DNA from 2 places in the Mangrovibacillus cuniculi genome. Region 1 is predicted to be linked to the other one. Evidence: riboswitches for the same ligand, from Rfam matches in the RefSeq annotation. Region 1 holds a riboswitch; the other holds the start of a gene.
The links. A riboswitch is a leader RNA that binds a small molecule or an ion and turns the genes downstream of it on or off. The one in region 1 is predicted to bind cyclic di-GMP.
Positions count from the first base shown of each region.

Region 1 (7,809 bases):
ACACAGTATGCAAATAATCCTCAGATGTTGGTAGAGCATGGGATGAATGGCTTTAAGAGAGTGAAAGCAAAGCACTTATTAGAAGATATAATCCATCAATATGCAAACTTGTATAAACAATTAGGAGGGAAGTAGAATGGCCGGCATTGGATTTCAATTGAAAAAAATGTTTCGAGAAGACTACTTCTCTACTAGAGCACGAGCGTATGCGTTTACTATTCTCATCACTTCTGGACCTTGGTTGGTGACAATACTAACCTTGGCATTCTTACAGTGGGGGATGCTAAGGGATGGAGCGAATTTACTGACAAAAGAGCTATTTGTTGTGAGTGTGTCCTACACCTTTGTTTTCTCTCAAGTTATCTTTATGTCCTTACAACTTTTTGTTACGAGATATGTGGCAGACCTATTTTATGAGAAAAAAATGAATGATGTCTTTTCATCCAGTATTGGATTAATGAAGGTAACGGTAGTAGCAGCCTTGTTATTGTGGCTACCTTTTGCCTTATTGACTCCTATTCCCTTCTGGTATGATTGGTTGTTACTTTTACTTTTCTTAACAATGAACTTAATTTGGGTGCTGTTTCTATATAGTAATGCTATGAAGACGTATCAATATGTCATTCGAGCTTTTGCAGTAGGAGCTGGAATCATTGTCCTAAGCTATATCTTACTACCATTTGATCGGTGGTTATCCTATATGACTCCGCTACAAGGAGCTGCAATCATGCTTGTGGTTTTCTTATGCGGGATGTTGACCACTTTTTGTATGCTTTTATACAACATGTTAAGAAGTTTTCCAGATCGAAATTCTAAGCGTCCGTTTGCAGCGTTAGCTTATGCAAAGAAGTATCCTGCTTTAGTAATTACTGGAGTTTCGTATGGGATTGGCTTATGGGTTCATAACGGCATTATCTGGTTTGGGGAAGGGGCAATCCTATTAGAAGGAACATTTCGTTATCATCCGTCTTATGATACAGCAGTGTTTTGGTCTTTTTTATCCATTATTCCTACCATGATGATGTTTGTGATTTCTATTGAAACAAGATTTTATGAAAGATACTGGTCGTTTTACGGGTATATAAACGAAGGAGGAAGCCTGGAGCAAATTAAAGAAAGTAAATCTTCCATGTTACGGGTGCTAAGAGAGGAAGTCATTCGACTGGTGAGAACACAGGGTCTCTTTTCTTTTCTACTACTCTTGTTACTTCCTACAATGGTAAGTATTTTTGAGCTTAGTGGTAAATACTATGATATTTTACCGATGACCATTATAGGCGTTTTTTCTACTAGTTTAGTCTTATCGTTTTCTCTATTGCTACTCTATTTTGACGATCGAAAGGGAGCAGCATACACGAATCTCTTATTTTTAGTTGGGATTGCTAGTGTGACAGCATTCTTATTACCTTTTGGAATTGATTGGTACGGAGTTGGTTTTGCCATTGGTGCCACGCTTTCCTTCTTATTTGGTGCACTTCGTTTACAATACTATGTGAAAGATGCAGATTATTATATCTTTATGAGAAAAGAAGTTTCGTAATTTTTCAAAAAATACTAGTCAATATCCTGCACAAAAGGATAGAATAAGACATATAGTACATTATAATTAAATACTAGTTGGTGATGGGCAAACTTGGTGAAAGCCAAGGACGCAAAGACATGGGTCTTCGATTCTATTAGAATAAAGATCGCCAGTCTGCGAAACCACCCATCCCTCGGTAAATTGGAGGGATTTTTGATGAAGAAGTTAGCTTCTTTATTGATGTTGATTGTTTTATTTCTTGTGAGCAGCTTTACTGGACATGCTTACGAAGGGAAAGCAGTGAATGTATTGGCAGGAGTAGAAAGTTATAAAATCTTTTATAATACACCTAATAGTAAAATAATAGAAAAACTACGTACCTATGATCTAGTCATTATTGAACCACAGTTATACACAAAAGAGCAGATTGACTATATTCAATCTAGTGGAACGATTGTGATGGGATACATCGGAGTAATGGAAACACCGATGTGGAACCAACGTCGTGTAAAATTACTAGAACCAACAGATTATTACCATAAAAACGGACAGCGTATCCATTACCCACAATGGGATTCCTACTACATGGACATTACGAAACCTCACTTCCAACAAGTTCTGCTAGATGAAGTACAAGAGCAGATCGTTGCGAAAGGATTTGACGGAGCTTTCCTGGATACGGTGGGAAATATAGATAACGAACATTTTTGGACAGATAAACCACAGTACTATGTTCAATTAAACGGATTATTAACTTTCTTGGAAGAGTTGACTACAACTTATCAAGAGCTTTTATATATTCAGAACTGGGGTATGGAAACGATTATGCATACACACCAGTACATGGACGGATTTATGTGGGAAGGGTTTAATTACAACGTAGTGAAAAAAGATGAGTGGGCACAAAATCAAATTAGTCGTTTAACAAGATTGCAAGAAGAAACAGAAACAAGAATATTAACGGTTTCTTTTGAAACAGAGAAAAAGAGTACAAAATATGCTAAGAAGTTTGGGTTTGCCCACTATCACGAGAAGAAATCATACGATGAATTTTAATAAAGTAGGTAGAGACAAGGAAAAGTCTCTACCTATTTTTTATTTTACCTACTCCATAACGCTATTAATGTGTTACAATATTTATAAATATGACATACTAATTTAAGGGGCGATACACAATGGAACGAAGTCTTTCGATGGAATTAGTACGAGTAACAGAAGCGGCAGCACTTGCAAGTGGGCGTTGGATGGGGCGCGGCTGCAAAAATGAGGCAGATGAAGCCGCAACTTCCGCCATGCGCGATGTGTTTGATACAGTTCCAATGAAAGGAACGGTTGTAATTGGGGAAGGAGAAATGGATGAGGCACCAATGCTATACATTGGGGAGAAACTTGGAACTGGTTACGGGCCTCGAGTGGACGTTGCAGTCGATCCGCTAGAAGGAACCAATATTGTTGCTTCTGGTGGCTGGAATGCGCTGGCAGTTCTAGCAATAGCGGACCACGGTAACCTTTTACATGCACCCGATATGTACATGGACAAAATAGCAGTTGGCCCTGAAGCAGTTGGGCTGATTGACATTGACGCTTCTATTGAAGATAACGTGAAAGCGGTAGCTAGAGCAAAAGGAAAAGATTTAGAGGATATCGTTGCGACGATTTTACAAAGAGACCGTCATGCGGAAACAATCGCAGAATTACGAAGGTTAGGTGTTCGTATCAAATTAATTCAAGATGGTGACGTTGCAGGTGCTATTAACACGGCATTTGACCATACTGGCGTCGATATTTTATTTGGATCAGGAGGTGCCCCAGAAGGAGTCATTGCCGCGGTCGCTCTAAAATGCCTAGGTGGTGAAATCCAAGGACGTCTTCTTCCGCAACATGAGGAGGAACTATCTCGTTGTGTCAGAATGGGAATTGATCCTGATAGAGTTTTGAGAATGAGTGATTTAGTCAGAGGGGACGACGCCATTTTTGCAGCGACTGGAGTAACAGACGGAGAACTCCTTCGCGGTGTACAGTTTAAAGGTACCTATGGAGAGACTCATTCACTAGTCATGCGAGCAAAATCTGGTACGGTACGCTTCATTGACGGTCGTCATTCTCTGAAAAAGAAACCAAATCTCGTGATTAAATAAAGGGATTTTAAAAAGTAAATCGAATTACATATAGGAAGGGAGCGTTTACATTTTGTTAAAGGCTTCCTTCCTATTGATTCTTCCCACACCATAGATGTACAATATAAGAGCTACGAATACGTCTTCTTTGGACAACATCTTCCTAGCTTCTACTCGTTTTTACCTTCCTTATATATCTAATAGAAATCCAAACAAACCTATTCCAATTACCTATCGTATGGAGTAAATATTTGAAAAGCGTGGTGTCATGATGGCGGAATTAACCATCTCCAACTTAGAAAACATGAAATTAAAAGAGCTTTATGAGCTTGCAAAAGGCTTAAAAATCTCTTATTACAGTAAATTAACCAAAAAAGAATTAATCTTTGCTATTTTAAAAAGTCGTGCAGAACAAGAAGGTTTCTTTTTCATGGAAGGTGTTTTAGAAATCATTCAGTCAGAAGGCTTTGGATTCCTACGTCCTATTAACTATTCTGCGAGTTCAGAAGATATCTATATTTCTGCGTCTCAAATCCGCCGTTTTGACTTACGTAACGGAGACAGAGTGTCAGGAAAAGTTCGTCCTCCTAAAGAGAACGAGCGTTATTTCGGACTTCTATATGTAGAAGCAGTTAATGGAGAAGATCCAGACTCGGCAAAAGAACGTGTGCATTTCCCTGCCTTAACACCTCTATACCCAGATAAGCAAATGGTGTTAGAAACACTTCCAAACAAGATGTCTACTCGAATTATGGACATGATTGCACCTGTTGGTTTTGGTCAACGTGGATTGATCGTTGCTCCGCCAAAAGCAGGTAAAACAGAGTTGTTGAAGGAAATTGCAAATGCCATCTCCACAAACTATCCTGAATCAGAACTGATCGTGCTTCTAATTGACGAGCGTCCAGAGGAAGTAACCGACATTGAACGTTCTGTTAAAGGTGATGTAGTTAGTTCCACTTTTGATGAAGTGCCAGAAAATCATATCAAAGTGGCTGAACTAGTGTTAGAGCGTGCAATGCGTTTAGTGGAACATAAGCGTGATGTTATTATCTTAATGGATAGTATTACTCGTCTTGCTCGTGCTTATAACCTTGTTATTCCTCCAAGCGGACGTACTTTATCAGGTGGTATCGATCCAGCAGCATTCCATCGTCCTAAGCGTTTCTTCGGTGCAGCGCGTAACATTGAAGATGGGGGTAGCTTAACAATCCTTGCCACTGCTCTAGTAGATACAGGTTCTCGTATGGATGATGTGATTTATGAAGAGTTTAAAGGTACTGGTAACCTAGAACTTCACTTAGATCGTGGTCTTGCAGAACGTCGTATTTTCCCTGCTATCGATATCCGTCGTTCCGGTACGCGTAAAGAAGAGCTTCTTCTACCAAAAGATAAGCTAGAGCACTTATGGACAATCCGTAAATCTCTATCCGATCAACCAGACTTTATCGATCGCTTCATGAAAAAACTTCGTCAATCTAAGACGAACGAAGATTTCTTTGCAGTTTTAGATGAAGAGGTAAAAGCGCGTCGTAGCGGGCTTTCACGTAATAATCGTTCGGAATAGTTGCACTCAGCACTCTTGCAAACAAGCTACTCGATTGCTATAATGTTCCGAGTGAAGTGAACCACATTTCACTAAACTTACTCTGTTTCAGATGACTCAGGGCGGAAGGAGATGAATAGGAATGCAATCAGGTATTCATCCAACGTACAACAAATTAACGGTTACTTGTGCATGTGGTAACGAATTTACAACAGGTTCTGTTGTAAAGGAACTTAAGGTAGAGGTTTGCTCTAACTGCCACCCATTCTACACAGGCCGTCAAAAGTTTGCCGATGCTGGCGGACGTGTTGATCGTTTCAACAAACGTTACAACCTTAAATAAGCAAAAGACTGGAAGGGCGCAGAGGGAAACCAAACGCCCTTCCTTTTCAGGATGGGTGTGCGAAGAGATAGAACCAAATTTGAGAGGAGCCATGGGGATGTACAGTACGATGCAACAAGGTTGGATAGAGGTAGTATGCGGGAGTATGTTCTCCGGCAAATCAGAAGAACTAATCAAACGAGTTCGTCGCGCTCAGTTTGCAAAAAAAACCGTGGCGGTATTTAAGCCAGCGTTGGATAACCGTTATAGCGAACAAGAAGTCGTGTCTCATAACGGTACTTCCGTCATGGCAAAAGCAGTCCAAAGTGCATCAGATATTTTAGAGCACGTTACTGCAAACGATGACGTAGTAGCAATTGATGAAGCGCAATTCTTTGATGACGAACTAATTGCCGTTTCGCAGCAACTTGCTGATGCAGGCCATGTTGTGATCCTAGCCGGACTAGACCAAGACTTCCGCGGAGAACCATTCGGCCCAATGCCTACCTTGTTGGCGATTGCTGAACACATCACAAAGCTCCAAGCAGTTTGTGCCTCATGCGGTGCTCCAGCAAGCAGAACACAAAGACTAATCAACGGCGAACCAGCAGGATACGATGACCCAATTATTCTAGTTGGTGCTTCCGAAGCCTACGAACCGCGCTGTCGCCATCACCATCAAGTACCAAAAGGACTATCCGTATCACTTGATGCAGTTAACGCTTCTAAGCAATCATAATACTTATACTTAGCCTACCCATTGTTTATGCTTTGGGTAGGTTTTTTTGTTACTTGTGACCGGTAACAACTCATCGTTAGCCACGTGATGTGGCCTGTACTTAGATGAGTCTCCTTATTAACCCGGTACAAGTCGGAGAAGCCGCGGTGAAAAGGGAGGGGACCCTGGTACAAGTCGGAGAAGCCGCGGTGTAAGGAGAGGAAATTCTGGTACAAGTGGGAGAAGCCGCGGTTTAAGGAGAGGAAAATCCGGTACAAGTGAGAGAAGCTGCGGTGAAAAGAGAGGGAATCCTTGTACAAGTGGGAGAAGCCGCGGTGTAAGGAGAGGAAAACCTGGTACAAGTGGGAGAAGCCGCGGTGAAAAGAGAGGGGACCCTGTTACAAGTCGGAGAAAGCCGCCATGCCGCAAGAGGAAAACAGGCGACAAAGCGAGAAAGCCGCCATGCCTCAAGAAGAAAACAGGCGACAAAGCGAGAAAGCCGCCATGTCTCAAGGAGAAAGCAGACGACAAAGGGAGAAAGCCGCCATGCCGCAAGAAGAAAGCAGGCGACAAAGGGAGAAAGCCGCCATGCCGCAAGAGGAAAGCAGGCGACAAAGCAGGAAAGTCGCCATGCCGCAAGAAGAAAGCAGGCGACAAAGCAGGAAAGTCGCCATGCCGCAAGAAGAAAGCAGGCGACAAAGCAGGAAAGTCGCCATGCCTCAAGAAGAAAGTAGGCGACAAAGCATGAAAGCCGCCATGCCGCAAGAGGAAAGCCGGCGACAAAGGGAGAAAGTCGCCGTGCCGCAAGAGGAAAGCAGGCGACAAAGGGAGAAAGTCGCCATGCCGCAAGAGGAAAGCCGGCGACAAAACGGGAAAGTCGCCATGCCGCAAGAAGAAAGCAGGCGACAAAGGGAGAAAGTCGCCATGCCGCAAGAAGAAAGCAGGCGACAAAGGGAGAAAGTCGCCATGCCGCAAAAAAGAAGCCGGCGACAAAGCAGTAAAGCCGCCAGTCCAGCGAAGGAAATCCCTTGTACAAGTCAAAGAAACCTCCAAAAACCTAATATCTCCCACAAATATTCGCCGCATGTTACGCAAACGCTAACGATAAGGAGGCGATAACAATGAAGAAATCCATGATTTTTTCCCTTTTCTTATCCGTCATAGCTCTTGCAGCTTGTGGACAAACCAATGACTCAGCGTTAAACGACGAGCGTCAATTTAACGGCACAGAATTCGTGCGAAACGAACTGAATTCCACGCAAAAAGATACGCAATATACGGATGACCGTACCGCTGTTAACAATGGTAAAAACTTTACCGATTTAGACCGCACACAACCAACGGAAAATGCAGAAGTTGCTGCGATTGAAGATGTCATTAAAGCCCAAGGGATGAAACCAGGACAAATCTGGGCGAATGGAAATCATCTGTGGGTTACAGCATACACAAATGAAGAAGTACCAGATGCAAAACGAATTAAAAAAGAAGGCGAACTGCATAAAGCAATAGTTAAAGCAGTGCCGCAGTACTACGTGGAAGTAAGCGTGAAAGAAAGATAATACGAGATATCCGGTAGCTTAGAGC
Region 1 covers NZ_CP049742.1:2,474,576-2,482,384, reverse strand. Annotated here, with positions in the region: partial or broken gene pelF (GT4 family glycosyltransferase PelF) at 1-135, shown strand, start outside; gene pelG (exopolysaccharide Pel transporter PelG) at 137-1,540, shown strand; cyclic di-GMP riboswitch class I at 1,617-1,704, shown strand; gene G8O30_RS12575 (glycoside hydrolase family 191 protein) at 1,739-2,578, shown strand; gene glpX (class II fructose-bisphosphatase) at 2,698-3,660, shown strand; gene rho (transcription termination factor Rho) at 3,911-5,206, shown strand; gene rpmE (50S ribosomal protein L31) at 5,328-5,528, shown strand; gene G8O30_RS12555 (thymidine kinase) at 5,626-6,246, shown strand; gene G8O30_RS12550 (hypothetical protein) at 6,646-7,344, shown strand; gene G8O30_RS12545 (hypothetical protein) at 7,347-7,784, shown strand.

Region 2 (7,809 bases), 620 kb from region 1:
TTCTGTTGTTTCCTTCGGTGTTTCTGTCTTTGCTGGTTGCTCTTCTTTTGCAGCTGGTTTTTCTACTTTTTCTTCCGGTTTCGATTGTTCTGGTAACACAGAATCCGTAGCTCCAGCATTCGCTTTTAGCACACGAATTTTATCTGCGTAGTTTTGTGCATGGATGAGTTTAGCCGCATCTTCCATACTTACTTCTAATGCCACACCGCGGAAATCATCTTCCGCACCTTGCGCATATGCGACTGGTACATCTCTCATAAATACTTCTGTTTTGTATTTACCATCTTGACCATTTGCCTCTACAGAAGTAATAATGTCTACTCGATCTAACGGTTCAATAACTTGATCGAACATAATCTTTTCGGATGGATACATCGCTACTAGACGGTTTTCTTCTTTTCGAAGATTCGAATAAGGCTTAATAATATTACTAGTAATGAGTTCTTCTTCCTTTAAAGGAACAACGACAACTTGATCCAAGATGTCTTCCTTGTTTGTTACATGTGAACTAGTAACGAACTTGTTAGGTATTTCGACTGTTTTAATTTGGCTCTCTTGAATTTGCGTTCTAGCAGGGATTTCTCCGTTTGCTACATACACAGCGGTCATTCCACCAAGTTCGGCGTTTAAACTTTTTACTTTTTCCAATACTAAATAACCAGCGGTAGCTGCTAAGACAAACGCTAAGACCAGAAATATCGCTGCCCTTCTTTTTGATTCCAGCATACTCTTCTCTCCCAAACTAACTTGATAAAGTTGAATAGATAATAATAGTAATAAACCCTTCTTTTCTCACCGAAATTAGTATTCGGTTGTAAAATCTTTGAAGCATGTTCTCATGCTACTATCGCTTAAAAATGCCGTCAAACGAGCCTGGGATTTGTCGAATCGTGTCTGTTATAATATGACTACCATTATCTTGAAACAGAGATAAAATACCGGTAGTAATGAACTACATACCACTCCTCCTTTGGTATCTAATGATTTCTTGATTTCCCTTTCAAAGCAGGGGTTTTATTACAAATGTTAAATTTCGTAGGAAGAAAATCACATTTTTATATAGAAGGAAACTAGTAGGAAAGAAATTCTTTTTTCAAAGAAGGTATAGGTAATGTGGGAAAAGAATAGAAAAAAGCCAGCGAGAGAATCGCTGACTTTTAGGAAACTTATGATTCTTGTTCTACCATTACTCGTTTGATAAAGAACGATAATACTAGACCGATAATGGCGAACACAATGGCGAATACGAAAGAAGATTGAACTCCTTCTGTAAAAGCTAGTACTTGATTAGTTGGAGAAGAAGGATCTTCCATTGTAGATAAGAAACTTTGTGTACTTGTCGAAAGAATAGAAATGGCAATTGCCGTACCAATGGCTCCAGCTACTTGTTGTAACGTATTCATAATCGCGGTACCATCTGGATATAATTCCGGTGGTAATTGGTTTAATCCATTTGTTTGCGCAGGCATCATAACCATAGATACGCCAATCATCATAACGATGTGTAGCAGGATAATCGTCCACGAAGCTGTTTGCATGGTAATCGTGGAGAAACCAAACATACTTCCTGTTACAAGGGTAAAACCACTAATTACTAAATACTTTGGGCCAAATTTATCAAACAGGCCACCCATGACAGGAGACAAGAAACCGTTGATGATTCCTCCAGGAAGAAGTAATAATCCTGCCGCGAATGTCGTTAGAGCCAATGATGTTTGTAAGTATAATGGTAATAAAATCATCGATGACAAGATGACCATCATTGTGATAACTACCATCACAAGGCCTAAAGTAAACATTGGGTATTGGAATGCACGTAGGTTTAACATTGGCTGTTCCATCTTTACTTGACGGAATCCGAAAATAGTTAGTGCAATCGCACCGATGATAATGGTAGAAAGAACGACTGGGCTTCCCCATCCTTCTCCCGAACTACTAAATCCGTACACAATACCACCGAATCCAATCGTAGAAAGAATTAAAGAGAAAATATCAATTTTCGGCTTCGTTGGTGTAGAGACATTTTGCATGTAGATTAGACCAAATAGTAGTGCTCCAACTAATAGCGGTAGGGAAATCCAGAAGATCCAGTTCCACGTCAAGTTTGCTAGGATGATACCAGAAAGTGTTGGTCCTACTGCAGGAGCAAACATAATGACTAGACCGATAATCCCCATCACTCGTCCACGTTTGTATGGAGGAATGATTAAGAGAATCGTATTAAACATTAAAGGAAGTAAAAGCGCTGTACCTATCGCTTGAATGACACGAGCTACCATTAATATGGCGAACGTGGAAGCAATAGCTGCGACAAACGTTCCGATGATAGAGAAAATTAGTGATGCGACAAACAGCTGTCTAGTCGTAAACCATTGTAGAATTAATCCTGATACAGGAACTAGAATCCCGAGGGTTAAAAGGTACCCTGTTGTTAACCAGTGTGCTGTTGTTTCCGTAATGCCAAGTGTAACAATGAGACTATTTAATGCCATATTTAATGCTGTTTCACTGAATAATCCGATAAAACCTGCTACAACAAATGCGATAATGACAGGTACTGCCTTTATGTCTGTAGCCATTGATTTTGAAGCTGGCATCGTTTGATCCATCTGCATGTTAATTCCCTCCTGTTTCTTACTTAAATAGTAGCGATAAGTGCTTACTTACCGTTCGAATTGGTGTACCGTCTTTTTGCGTAATGGCTAACATGCAAGCTCCTTCCATGAGTGCATTAATGGATACGCTAAACTCTTTTGCTTCCGTATCTTCATATCCTAATTTCACTAGTGTTTCCGTGAACAGTAGTTGCCACTCCTGAAAAGTTTGAAGACAAGCTGTGCAAAGCGTTTCGTTCGAGGAGGATGTCTCTGAGGCAAGTAGCCCCATGTTGAACCCTTCTAATTCTTCGGTGTGATCAAAATAATCGGCAACACTTTGGAAATAACGAGTGAATGCTTCATCCGCTGTGTTTCCGGTGCCGAGCATTTCTTTCGCATGTTGTAATACCATCTCTTTCATCCGATGAATCGACTCTAAAGCAATCTGCTCTTTTCCATTCGGAAAATGATAATAAATAGAACCTTTCGGCGTCTGGCTCTCTTCGATAATCTGGCTAATACCTGTGCCGTGATAGCCTTGACGCTGAAAAAGCCTTGATGCTGCACTAAGTATTTGTTCCTTTGTGTTGGTTTTTGACATAGATAACACACGCCCTCCTAAAAATTGTACCGACCAGTCTAGATAATAAATGTGTAAGCGTTGTCTTGTCAAAGAATATTAGTTGGGATTTGATATGATTGAATGGTACAAAGAACTCTAATGAATAGATTCTAAAATGTTCCTTTTCATTTTGTATGTACATTACCACTGCGCATACTTAAATAGGGATATCTTCTTTGTTACCATCTTTTTAAGTAATAATTTGGCTAGTGTTTACGCTCGAATGACCTTTCGCATTTCGTTAAGAAAGTTTTGTGAAAATAGGAAATTTCCGCTAGAATGATGGAGAAAAGTCAAAGAGACTCCTCTTACTTAAAAAGGAGTCTACTAAACTACAATTTAACTATGAATACTAACAAAATTCTTCACAGTCATCTTTCACATACTTAATCGTACAATATTCTAAATCAAATATTATCTCTCCCACACAAAGAACCGAACAAGGTACATCATCTTTTGGTTGAAAGCAAGCAATCTCTAAAGATGTAAGTCCTTCCACAAAAACAGGAACAGAAGAACCTGGATTCACGGTTGCTACTACAGCTGTACCAGCACGATCACTAACGCATACCTTCATGGAACAACCATTTGAAGTATTCCCTGTATTCTTTACAACAACCAAGCCACTAAACTCTAAATTCGCTCTACTTGTAAATTGATTGTAGTAAATACAATCACAAGGTTGTGAAATCGGACTACAATGCTTAAAGCATTTAAAATCTACTTTCTTGCGGCATAAATTCAGGCCTTTCACCTCTTTTTTATGACACTTACGACATTCTTTCTCATCGCAGTCATAAATAATGATCGGCTCTTCACAACACTCATGACATTCACAGCAGTCATCTTTCTTACACTTATCACAATGATGTTTCTTATGATGATCACATTCACAATCATTATGGTGGCACCCACATGGTTTAGGGTGTATACAATGATCTTTGTCATGAAGCTTAAAGGCATATTTATCCATACCAAAATAATTGTTTTCCTTCATATAAACATTAGAGTGAGTTGCGCCTTTTCTACATTTCTCACAGCGCTCTTCCCCCTTACATCCACAATCTTTTTTCTTTATATTCATGTACAAGCATCCTCCTATACCTACATACCTAACATCATCATATGAAAAATGGGTTGTGGGGAGAGGGCAAATGTACTAGGGTAAATGTCTATTTTGGGTGTATGTATAGTATGCATATCTCCTTAAATTAAAATAAGTCACTGTTCTAAATAGAGCAGCGACTTTTTCATCATAACTAGATTAACTATTCTTTTCTATCGACATAACTTTGTAGCACAGTATTCTAAGTCAAAGAGAATTTCTCCACTACAAGTTGCAGGGATTGGAGTTGTAGTAGCACTGCTAATACATCGAATATCTAAACTAACCAATCCTTCAACAAAAATAGGTACAGAAGCTTCTGGACTAACTTCAATATTTGCTGTACCACCGCCGTTTGCACTTAATCTATCAATAACTTGCACTTCAATTGTACAACCAGTTGCAGCATTACCTGTGTTTGTTACAACAATTAATCCACTAAAATCATAGTTGGTTCTATTGCTGAAGTAGTTAAAACTTTCTGCAGTTTCTTCCGTACCACATGGCTGGGATATAGGCTGACACTGTTTAAAGCATCGTAATTCATTTCTTTTTTTACACAAATTATATCCTTTTACTTTATCTGGACAACTTTCATCAAAGAAATCTTTTTTTACTAACTCATACCCATAATGATGGTGATTTTTTTTCTTGCATGAACAATGGTCCTTACAACCGCAGTGTTCGCCCTCGTTTTGATAAATGTTCATATATTGTCCTCCTTGATTGTCGAATTCCCTAACACTATATGACTAAATTAATTTATGTGTACAGGCACATGTATTGATACATTTGTCTAATTTACTATAAATCTGATTATCTAAGTGGTTTCTCAAATTGTCTGAGAAGCTACTAAATACCCACTGATTGCACATAATGAAAAGACATAGATAGTAGTAGGGTTTGTTTCACTGTTCGTGAAATAAGCAATGCCATCTTTCACGCTTAGGACATACACAGGAGTTAAAGCGGTTGTTTGACCTTTTAAATAAAGCTGAATTTCTATACCAAAATTTATAGTACTCTCAAGCTCTTTACCTATCCCACTAGCACAAGCTGGACACTTACATGTTTTTTTCTTTTTACAGCCACACTTATCTATTTCTTCCTCTTCAGCTAATGCTTGCTGTAATAAGAATTGGTATATTTGAGTTGTTGCTGGAGTAGCCGAAATACCTGCAACATCACATAGTTGTACAACTGTGTTGGGAACTGCTGAGGCTTGTGTTGCGAGCTTATAACGTAAGGTAGAACACTCTACTAGTTCTGTAATAACTTGTCCACCGGTAGTTGGATTGGTTGGAAAGCCACTTGTTGTACTAAAATAAATCTGAATGGCTTTGTCTGCTGCTGCAATATCTGGATCAGCTTGAAAGTTTTTGACTTTCTTTAGTAAGTCGTTTAAGTCTTTTACACAACAATCTTTACACTCATTACGACAATGCTTGCATTTACACTTGTCCACATCTTCCCCTCCATGTTTATGACGTTTCTTTTTCTTGTCGTAGAACTCGTCCTTAAAAATGATAGTGGGTTTACAATCTCCGCACTTCACATCAACCGTAACACCATCAATATCTATTGGAGTTTCAATCGTTTGATCATTTGTCATGGTTTGGTCTCCGTGTCGTTGACGTTGCAACTGAGGAGCTTGCGATTGGTCACCATGGCGTTGACGTTGCAATTGAGGTCCCTGATTTTGAGGACCTTGACTTTGAGGACCTTGCTGTTGCTCTTGTGACTGAGGACCTTGCCTTTGACCTTCTTGATTTTGTCCTTGTATCTGTGGGCCTTGTTCTTGTTCTAGTGCTCCTTGCTCTTGTTGTTGCTTTTGGTCTTGCTCTCCAATAGATTGGTGCTGGTCATTGTGCTCTGTAAAAGACTGCTTCTTTCTATGAATGTCACCTGAATGATCACACGTACAAAATTGTTGCTGTTTAAAACACCCTTTACATAATCCATAATTTTCTTTATTAGAATAACTCATTACATACACCGCCTTTCTAGGATTAGCATATGTACGAGCTTATTTTTCGTATGGACAAATTGTCCTATAAGCACAGTAAACTAGTCCTTTTTGAACATATATTTTTTAAAAACCCAACACTTTGAAGGGCATATAAAGAGCACGGGTGTGTATCCCGTGCCCAGATTCATATTCATTTTCTGTTCGTTATCCTGGACTGGTGATCTAAAGGACATTTTATAGAAAAACGTTTGGTAAAACACTCTGCTGTATCCTCTAAAAACCATGAACTTCAGGGACCTTCGGCTTCACACTTATATAAATTGAAAACGCATTATAAACTTACTATTCAAACTTAAACCAAAATTATATTATATATCTTCCTCTTGTGGTAATATTTTACCGGTTAACATTTACTAGTTATTGTGGATATTGGCATACTTTTTGAAAGGGAAGGACGCAAAACTAAAGGGGCTACGGTTTTCGAACTACGCCAGCCAGTTGCTTACGTTGCCAGCACCACCTGTAGATTGCTATAGGTGTTTTTTTATTGACTAAAAAAGGAGAGAACGAAATGAAAGTGTCTATCAAACAAAAGTTAATTAGTAGTTTCCTCATCGTCTCATTTATTTTTGGCCTAGCTTCGTATTTATCTTATTCAAGTATGAAGTCTAGTAACGAGGAATATGACTATTTAGTAGAACGCGTTGCAGAAATACGCTCCATTATTCAAAACATTCAAACCAACACAGCACTCCAGACCGGGTATTATCGGGCATTTATGCTTTATGACGACAACGAGCGATTTCGTGAACTATTAAACGAAACAAATAAACAAACAGAAATCCTAATTGCACAAGGGAAAGAATTGGCGACATTACCTGAAACAGTGGAGCAGTTGGATACAATCAACGCTGCAAACGTTGCTTTCCGCACAAAAGCGAACGTAGTGATGAATAAGAAATTGGTGGATAAAGACGCTGCCATCCAAGAAGGACTTGAAGAGATTGTCCCAATAAGCACCGAATTAAATCAGAATACGCTAGCGATGTATAACTGGATTCAAGATGACGTATTAACACCACGTTTTACAGAAACACAAGCGAACAGTGATAAAGCTCGTCTTTGGTTACTAATGATTAGTGTCGTTGCTACTCTTATTGCCATTGTTTGCGGAGTCGTGATTTCTACCGTGATATCAAAACCCATACAAAAGTTAAAGAGTAATGCGGACTTGGTGGCGTCTGGTGACTTACAAGTCGAAACGCTGCGAATGAAGAGCAAGGATGAAATCTACTATTTAAATGAAGCTTTTGAAAAAATGACTGCTAATTTGAGGCAGATGATTGAGTCTATTTCGTTAAGCTCCAATCAAGTGGCAGCTTCTGCTGAGCAATTAAATGCGAGTGTGGAACAATCTAGTAAAGCTACGGAAACCGTCGCATCGGCTATCCAAGAGATTGCTGGTGGCTCTGAGGTGACGACTTCTAAACTAGAGCACAATTCCGTTGCGCTACAA
Region 2 covers NZ_CP049742.1:3,092,529-3,100,337, reverse strand. Annotated here, with positions in the region: gene cpaB (Flp pilus assembly protein CpaB) at 1-726, opposite strand, end outside; gene G8O30_RS15765 (DHA2 family efflux MFS transporter permease subunit) at 1,167-2,615, opposite strand; gene G8O30_RS15760 (TetR/AcrR family transcriptional regulator) at 2,635-3,198, opposite strand; gene G8O30_RS15755 (S-Ena type endospore appendage) at 3,572-4,303, opposite strand; gene G8O30_RS15750 (S-Ena type endospore appendage) at 4,498-5,034, opposite strand; gene G8O30_RS15745 (hypothetical protein) at 5,157-6,311, opposite strand; cyclic di-GMP riboswitch class I at 6,715-6,799, shown strand; gene G8O30_RS15740 (methyl-accepting chemotaxis protein) at 6,865-7,809, shown strand, end outside.
Region 2: another riboswitch for cyclic di-GMP. It lies ahead of G8O30_RS15740 (methyl-accepting chemotaxis protein); the one in region 1 lies ahead of G8O30_RS12575 (glycoside hydrolase family 191 protein).